Regions from separate parts of the Mesorhizobium sp. KACC 23794 genome, predicted to be linked through region 1. Evidence: predicted binding sites of a transcription regulator. Region 1 holds the regulator's gene; the other holds the start of a gene.
The links. Region 1 encodes PhoB, which activates phosphate uptake and scavenging genes when phosphate is short. Its sites were predicted from a motif close to TGTCATNNANCTGTCAT; they were not measured.
Positions count from the first base shown of each region.

Region 1 (4,172 bases):
TAAAGATCGCCAGGGCTTTCCAGCGGGCCGGGCTCGTCGAGCAGGCCGGCTGGGCGACGCCGCTCGGCGAGGAGAGGCCCAATCGCCAACTGGCCGCGGCGTGCGGGCAGGCGCTCACCGCGCAGGCCTTGCCCGTTCAATGAAATTGCTCCGCACAGCGGAGCGGCGCCAGGACCGACGACGATGCTGACTTCCACCTTCACGGCAATGCGGGCACAAGGCGTGCCCATCCGGGCATTGCGCAATGCGGCGAAACTGAACTTCCGCGTCACCACCTCGACCTCGGGGGAACCGGCCGACGGCCCTCCGGCGCATGCGACACAAAACTTCTGGACGGAGGTTGTTTCGGCGCGCCGGGCCTACCGCAAGAAGACCGGCCACAATATCGAGGACATTCTTTCTGCCTGAGCCGGGCGCGGACCTACGCAAGCCATCAATCAGAAGGTGATGCTGCTCAGGGCCAGGTAGAGAGCAGATCCCACCACGGAGGCGGCGAGCAGGATCAGCAGCAATGCGGCGGGCTCGGCCGCCAATCGCCCGAGATACCTCACAAGCCACCGCCTTGCCGAGCAGGCACCCGATCCCTTTGGGACGGTGGCGTTTCTTGCTGCCGACACGAAAAATTGGAAGACATGACGTCCTACTTCCCGGCTGGGGCCAGGGCGGATCGTCAGCCCTCAATCGACAGCGCCCTAAAAAAGGCTGCCGATCGCAAGATGCTATCAGCATGCCGTCGGGATAGCGAATTTATTCGCGGCCGGGGAAGAGCGGATTATACCAACGGCGTTTGAATTTGACCGCCGCCGGTATCGGGCATTGCCGGATTTTCCACGCTGATGCAATACAATGTCGGAGGGATATAGGAAAAGTTTCCTTGCTCTTTTCCGCCTCTCTGCTATTGTGCTTTCCGAACGGAGGCTGGAATGGACCGGGCGGAACGCGAAAATGAGCAGGAGACGCTGAAGGGCATCGCAGCGGTGCTGCTCAGGCTCGCCGTTCTGGCCGAGTTCCTTTGCGTCCTGCCGCTCTGGATTCGCGTTCTGGTGTTGGCGCTCTTGCGGCCGGCCGAGGCCGTTGCGCGGGCGTTTGCTATCGAGCAGGCTGGCGGCGCGCTTGCCTTGCCAGCGGCTGCGGTCGGCGGGGCGGATGCCGATGGCTGCGCCGAGGCTTTGCGGCTCGCCCGCTGCTTCCGCGCGCTAGCCGTCGTCTTCGGCGGCTTGCAGGGTTTTTTCGCCGGACTGCGGCTGTTTCGCGGCGGGCCGAACCGGCGTCTTGCGCAAAACGGATCGGCGATGGCTTGGCAGGATCACGCAATGAGGGCGCGGCGCGCAATGGCTTGCAGCGGGGCGGGGCTCATCGATACGTCGTGACCGCTGGGGCGGCGGCTAAAAGACCCGCCGAGCCGACCCGCCCGGCTTTCGGATCGGGCTCTGACTTGTTGAGGATTCGAACGCCACCCGCCAGCTGCGCTTTGCGGGGGGTGTTGGTATGCCTATGCCAATGGCGGTCAGGGTTAACCGACGTCGGTCTCAGTGCTCGGTCAGTGCTTCGTTGAGCAGGTCGAGGTCGACGTAGAAATAGCGGACCAGGCAGCGCTGGACTTCTTCGGTGTCGAAGCCGTGGCTTCTGAGATAGGAGACCGATTCATGGATGGCGCGGCGGTCGACCAGCTTGGTCTTGCGGTCGTCCTGGGCGTCCATGAGGGCGTCCATCTCGGCGATGTTCCGATCCTTGGGCAGGATTTGCATATGGTTTCCCGGAGCCTTCATGCCTGCCAGAGTAGCGAGTTAAGGATAACAAAACGCTAATGCGGCGAGGTAGCGCGCCGAGCAATGTTGAAGGAATGAGATTGCGCAGGAATGACGCCCGCCGCGGAACCGCGACGGGATGGGCAATCATTCTTCGCTTATGGAATAGCCGGCGCCGCGCACCGTACGGATGACGTCCGGCAGCCGGCCGGTGTTGACCGCCTTGCGCAGCCGGCCGACATGCACGTCGACGGTCCGCTCGTCGATGTAGATCGTCTCGCCCCAGACATTGTCGAGCAGTTGCCCGCGCGAAAACACCCGGCCGGGATGCCGCATCATGAATTCGAGCAGCCGGAATTCTGTCGGCCCGAGCCTGATCTCGCTCTTCTTGCGATAGACGCGGTGGGATTCCCGGTCGAGCACGATGTCGCCGACCTTCAGCACCGAAGACAGCACCTCCGGCTTGGCACGCCGCAGCAGCGCCTTCACACGGGCCACGAATTCCGGCGTCGAGAACGGTTTTACCAGATAGTCGTCGGCCCCCGTAGCCAGCCCGCGCACCCGGTCGCTCTCCTCGCCACGCGCCGTCAGCATGATGATCGGCAGCCGCTCGGTTTCGGGCCGCATCCTGAGCCGCCGACAGAGTTCTATGCCGGACACCGCCGGCAGCATCCAGTCGAGCACCAGCAGGTCGGGCACGTTCTCCTGCAGGCGGATTTCCGCCTCGTCGCCGCGCATGACGACTTCGACCTGATAGCCTTCCGATTCCAGATTGTAGCGGAGGAGGACGCCCAACGGCTCCTCGTCCTCGACCACCATCACCTTCGGAGCGATCATCGCGCCTCGCTTGCCGTTATTCGGCGAGGACGGTCGTTGCCGTCTCGTCGAGTTTCGGGCGGTTCGCCGGAAGCTGCGAACCGGTCAGGACATAATAGGCGTTTTCCGCGATGTTGGTCACGTGGTCGCCGATGCGTTCCAAATTCTTGGCGCAGAACAGGAGGTGCGTGCAGGCGGTGATGTTGCGCGGATCCTCCATCATATAGGTCAGGAGTTCGCGGAACACCGAAGTATACTTGAGGTCGACCTTCTCATCCTCGGCGCGCAGCCGGTCGAGTTCGCTGGGCCGGCGCCCGGTATAGGCGGCGACCACGCCTTCGATCTGGGCGAGCACCAGCGTCGCCATGTCGTCGATGCCGTGCGACAGGCCGCGCGGCGTGGCGCCTTCGCCGATCGCGCCGACGCGCTTGGCGACGTTCTTGGCAAGATCGCCGATGCGTTCGAGGTCGCCGGCCATGCGGATGGCGCCGAGCACGGCGCGCAGATCTTGCGCCATCGGCTGGCGCTTGGCGATCAGCGTGATCGCCCGGTCATCCAGCTCGCGCTGCTTGGCGTCCATGACGGTATCTTCGGAGATGATCCGCTGCGCCGCCGCCGTGTCGGTGTGCAGCAGCGCCCGGATCGAATCGCCGACCATCGAACTCGACAGGCCCGCCATGTCGCGGATCAGCTGGTCGATCTGTTTCAGATCCTCGTCAAACGAGGCAACTGTGTGTTCGCGCATCAAATAACTCCAAAATTCATGGAAGCACCGGGGAACCGCGAGCGAAATGCGTCAGGACGAGGCGAAAATGGTGAGGTTCGAGAACCGGAGCGGAGCGTACATTTTAGTACGTGAGCACCGGAAGCGCAGAACCTCAACATTTGCAGCCCGTCATCACGCATTTCGACGCGGTTCCTAGCCGAAGCGGCCGGTGATGTAGTCCTGCGTGCGCTTGTCGTCGGGGTTGGTGAACATCTTGTCCGTCGCCCCTTCCTCGACCAGGTAGCCCAGATGGAACATGGCGGTGCGCTGCGACACGCGCGCCGCCTGCTGCATGGAGTGGGTGACGATGACGATCGTGTAGTTGGCGCGCAGCTCGTCGATCAGTTCCTCCACCTTCGCGGTGGCGATCGGGTCGAGCGCCGAGCAGGGCTCGTCCATCAGGATGACTTCAGGCGACACCGCGATGGCGCGGGCGATGCAGAGACGCTGCTGCTGGCCGCCGGAAAGGCCGGTGCCCGGCTCGTTCAAACGGTCCTTGGCCTCGTTCCAGAGAGCCGCTTTCTTCAGGCTGGACTCGACGATTCCGTCGAGGTCGGCCTTGCTCTTGGCGAGGCCATGGATCTTCGGCCCGTAGGCGACGTTCTCGTAGATCGACTTAGGGAACGGATTGGGTTTTTGGAACACCATGCCGACGCGGGCCCTGAGTTCCACCACGTCGATCTTGGGATCGTAGATGTCTTCGTTGTCGAGCGTGATCTTGCCGGTGACGCGCGCCGAGTCGATCGTGTCGTTCATGCGGTTGAGGCACCGCAGGAAGGTCGACTTGCCGCAGCCCGACGGGCCGATCAGCGCCGTCACCTGGTTCTGCCGGACGTCGAGTT
Region 1 is NZ_CP197465.1:1,041,228-1,045,399, reverse strand. Features, by position in the region: gene ACSBOB_RS05315 (hypothetical protein) at 1-143, shown strand, start outside; gene ACSBOB_RS05310 (hypothetical protein) at 184-408, shown strand; gene ACSBOB_RS05305 (hypothetical protein) at 924-1,370, shown strand; gene ACSBOB_RS05300 (hypothetical protein) at 1,530-1,748, opposite strand; gene phoB (phosphate regulon transcriptional regulator PhoB) at 1,896-2,585, opposite strand; gene phoU (phosphate signaling complex protein PhoU) at 2,602-3,309, opposite strand; gene pstB (phosphate ABC transporter ATP-binding protein PstB) at 3,484-4,172, opposite strand, start outside.

Region 2 (4,172 bases), 110 kb from region 1:
AGCGGTTCAGCACATTGGCGATGACGTCCTGGCTCTGCGGGATGCCGGCCTGCTGCAGGTAGCGGCCGTAGGCGCGCAGGATGACGATCTCCTTCGACCACAGGCGGGCGGTCTGGGCGAGCGCGTTGTAACCGTCATTGTCGGCGCGGCCGTGCCATACGGAAAGTAGCACGTCCTCCAGCAGCGCTCCGCCATCCGAAAGGTCGATCGGCGCGCCAAAAGCGTTCTTCAGGTCCATGTCGTGGATGAAGACACGCTCGCCATCGGCCCGGTCGATCTCGAAAGTGCGTTCGCTGATAACGCGAAAACCCATGTTTTCCAGCATCGGAACGCGCCGCGACAACGACACAGGCTCGCCGAAATGATGGATTTTCAGCGCCGCATGCCTCTCGGACTGGCCGGCATGGCGGTAATAATCGATGGCGATCGGCTTTTCCGCCGACAGGTTTGAGACGCGCCGTGCATCGGCCAGCGCCTCGGCGGCGCTGAAGCTGCCGCGGTAGCTTTCGGGGAATTTTCCAGCGACCGCCGCCAGTTTCTCGTCCAGCCCGGACGCCGCCGCCTCGTCGCGCAGCGCGTCCTCCCACGTTCGAACGATGTCGCGGATCGCCGCCTCGATCGCCTGCGGCTCGACGTCGGGCGTCTTGCCGCCGGAGCGGCCGATGATGAAATGCACCCGCGCCAGCCCGCCTTCGGGGAAGGCCGGGTAGTAGGCGGAGAGCCGCCCGTCGAAGACGGCCTTCAGATATTGCCCGATCTTCTCACGGACGATGGAATCGTAGCGGTCGCGCGGCACGAAGACGAGGACGGAGACGAAACGGTCGAACTGGTCGACGCGCACCAGCGCGCGGATGCGCGGGCGTTCCACCAGGCCGAGGATCGCTTCGGCGTGTGCCTGGAGGATGTCGTTCGGTATCTGGAAAAGCTCGTCGCGCGGATAGGATTCCAGCACGTTGATGAGCGCCTTGCCCGAATGATCGCCGGGATCGAAGCCGGATTTCTGGATGATGGTTTCGGCCTTGGAACGCAGATAGGGGATCTTCATCACCGAGCGCGTGTAGGCGGTGGAGGTGAACAGGCCGACGATGCGCAACTCGCCCGCAAGCTCGCCCTCCGGCGAATAGGTCTTCACGCCGATATAGTCGAGATAGGCGCGGCGGTGGACGACCGACTTGGCGTTGGCCTTGGTGACGATCAGCGGTTCGGGCCCGTGCAGGAAGGCGCGGATCTCGGGCGTCGTCTGCCCGTCCTCGGTGTTGTCCCGCCGCAGCACGCGCACGTCTGGGTCGGCCAGGATGCCGAGGCCGCGCTTGTCGGAACGCTCCAGCGTGCCAGTCTTCTCGCCGCCCTGATAGTTGAACTCGCGCATGCCGAGGAACGTAAAATTGTCGTCGCGCAGCCATTCGAGGAAGGCGATCGCCTCGGTCAACGCCGCCTTCTCCAGCGGGATCGGCGAATAGCGGAATTCGCTGATGGCGCGGTCGAGACGCGCCAGCATCGGCTTCCAGTCGACGGTTGCCGCGCGGACCTGAACCAGCACCTTGTCCAGCCGCTCCTTGAGCTTGGCCGCATCATCCGCCGGCAGCGGCTTGACGTGGACATGGATGACGCTGAGCCGGTCGGCCGCGACATCGCGCACCGAACCGTCGCCGAGGATTTCCTCGACGCCGCCTTCGCCGTGGCGCACGACAAGCACCGGATGGGTGACAAGCGTCGGCTCCCCAGCCGCTTCCGTTATCTCGCCGAGGACCGAGTCGAACAGGAACGGCATGTTGTCGTTGACGACCGTGATGACGGTCACCGGCAGGCCGTCGCGCAGCACGCCGCCATCGCGCTCGATGGCGACGATGCTTTCGCCCTTGTGGTGGCTGGCAACCGCCTTGCCGGCGAGTTCGGCAGCGCGCGCCAGCATCGCAGGATCGTAGGCGGCGGTATCCTCGGCCGGCGCCCGCGCGAGCAGGTTGTCGGCAAGGCCCCCGATGCGCGCCGCCTTTTCATGCGAGGCCGGCGCCTGCCTGCTGCTTTTCTCGCCGGCTCTGGATTTTGTGTCCGTCACAATGGCGCTCCCATCTTGTTGTTTTGCCGCACCGTATCAGATGGGCGGCGATTTTCGACCCACCGCGCGTCGAACTGCCCAAAAAATGCGCGAACGCCATGACCGGCGCGTGACGGATGGCCAAGCTGAGTACGGGATTGGGCGAAAATTTAGCCGTCTTGCAAAGTTCGCGTGCAGTCCTGGCGTCTCCCGGCGAAGCAAACCCGCGTGTCGTCTGCCGGCGGCTTCTACCGCGCGGCGATCGCCGCCGCCGCGCCTGCCATGGTGGTGGCGCTGATGCGGTTGGCGATGCGCATCGCCCTTGCACTCTTCAGCAAACGGCGTGCCTGCGACGCGGCAATCACCCAGGCAAGGTCGATCGCCACCAGCACCAGCGCCATGGTGACCGTCAGTTCCGCCCAGCCGAGCAGCGTGACCGAGGCGAGGTCGATGATGGTCGGCAGCAGCGCCAGATAGAACATCATGATCTTCGGGTTGCCGAGCGTGACGGCCATGCCGGCGAAGAACAGTTTTTGCGGCGCATCCTCCTTCGGCAGCTCGCCGCCGTCGGTCTTCACCGGAGCCGTCCACATCTTCCAGGCGAGATAGATCAGGTAGGCGACGCCCAGCCATTTCACGACGACGAAGGCGAGATGGAAAGTCTGCGCGACGAAGGCCAGCCCGAACACCGCCAGCGTCAGCCAGATCGCCTCGCCGATCCACATGGCGAGCAGGAACGGGAACACGTCACGAAAGCCCTTGGAGATGACGCGCGCCACCAGCGCCGCAATGCTGGGGCCGGGTGAGCCTGCGGCAACCAGCAGGGCGCCGGCAAAGATCAGCAGGGAAGAGAGTTCCATTTCGAGGCTACTCCGTCAGGAGCCCGCATCATCGGACAGCTCGGGCCGTTTGGCCAGTGCGCAGCTTTTGGCAATGGTTGGCGCAACTGGGCTGCCGGCTCACCGGACCCGAAACGCAACGCTAAACGCCACTCGTCAGCGCCTCACCGCCGCCTCGGCGTGTCCGCGCAAAAGCACCATCAGCCGCTCGGCCTCCGCCGCGGCGCCGGCCTCGTCGCGGTCGAGAATCTTCTGGATCAGCTCGACATGGCGGCCGGCCGATTCCGCCAGTCCGGTCTCGCGCTGGTAGCGGAACCAGAACCGGCGCGAATGCGTCTGCAGCGGCGCGGCGAGCCGCGCGGCGAAGGGATTGTCGGCGGCGAGCGCCATCGCCTCGTCCAGCGCCTTGTCGGCCTCCAGGAAGGCGACCACATCGGACGCCAGCACGGCGCGGTGCATGGCCTGCGCGGCGTCCTGGAAACGCTCCCCGGCGTCGGGCGTGGCGAAGCGGGCGGCGGAGCGCGCCAGCACGATCTCGATGCCGGTGCGGGCGTCCAGCACCCGCAGCCAATCGCCGGCGTGAAGGGGCGCGATGGCCAGGCCGGCGCGCGGCCGGATTTCGAGCAGGCCCTCCCAGGCTAGCCTCTGGATCGCCTCGCGCAGCGGCGTGCGGCCGAAGCCCAGCCGGTCGGTCAGCGCGCCCTCGGTGGTGACGCTTCCCGGGGCCAGATCGAGCGTGACGATCGCCCTCTCGAGCGCCCGGTAGGCGCGGCTGCTGGCTGATTCGGCACTGATATCCAAGCGGTCCAAGCAAAACTCCAGCGTTGATATTTTGTTGATATATCACACTGGAATCACCATTGACACTCCCGCCGCCGATAAGATATATCAGTAATATATCTGAAGGAGAGCAATCATGTGGAGCGGTGTCTTCCCAGCCGTGACGACCAAGTTCACGCAGGACGATAAGTTGGATTTCAAGGAAATGGAGCGCTGTTTCGCCCTCCAGATCGAGGCCGGATGCGACGGCATCATCGTCGCCGGCTCGCTCGGCGAGGGTCCGATGCTGTCGCATGACGAGAAGATCGACGTGCTGAAGACCGCGCAGAAAGTCGCCGCTGGCAGGCCGGTCCTGCTCACCGTCAACGAGGCGTCAACCCGCGACGGCGCGGCAATCGCCAGGCGCGCGGCCGCTGCCGGCGCCGACGGGCTGATGGTGGTGCCGAGCCCGATCTACCACACCAACCCGGAAGAAACCGTCGCCACGCTCAAGGCCGTCGCGTCGGCCGGCGGCCTCC
Region 2 is NZ_CP197465.1:930,873-935,044, reverse strand. Features, by position in the region: gene ACSBOB_RS04765 (NAD-glutamate dehydrogenase) at 1-2,056, opposite strand, end outside; gene ACSBOB_RS04760 (LysE family translocator) at 2,284-2,895, opposite strand; gene ACSBOB_RS04755 (GntR family transcriptional regulator) at 3,031-3,675, opposite strand; gene ACSBOB_RS04750 (dihydrodipicolinate synthase family protein) at 3,791-4,172, shown strand, end outside.
Region 2: ACSBOB_RS04765 (NAD-glutamate dehydrogenase) is a predicted target of PhoB. The motif match lies at 2,155-2,171, and genes of this name have one in related genera.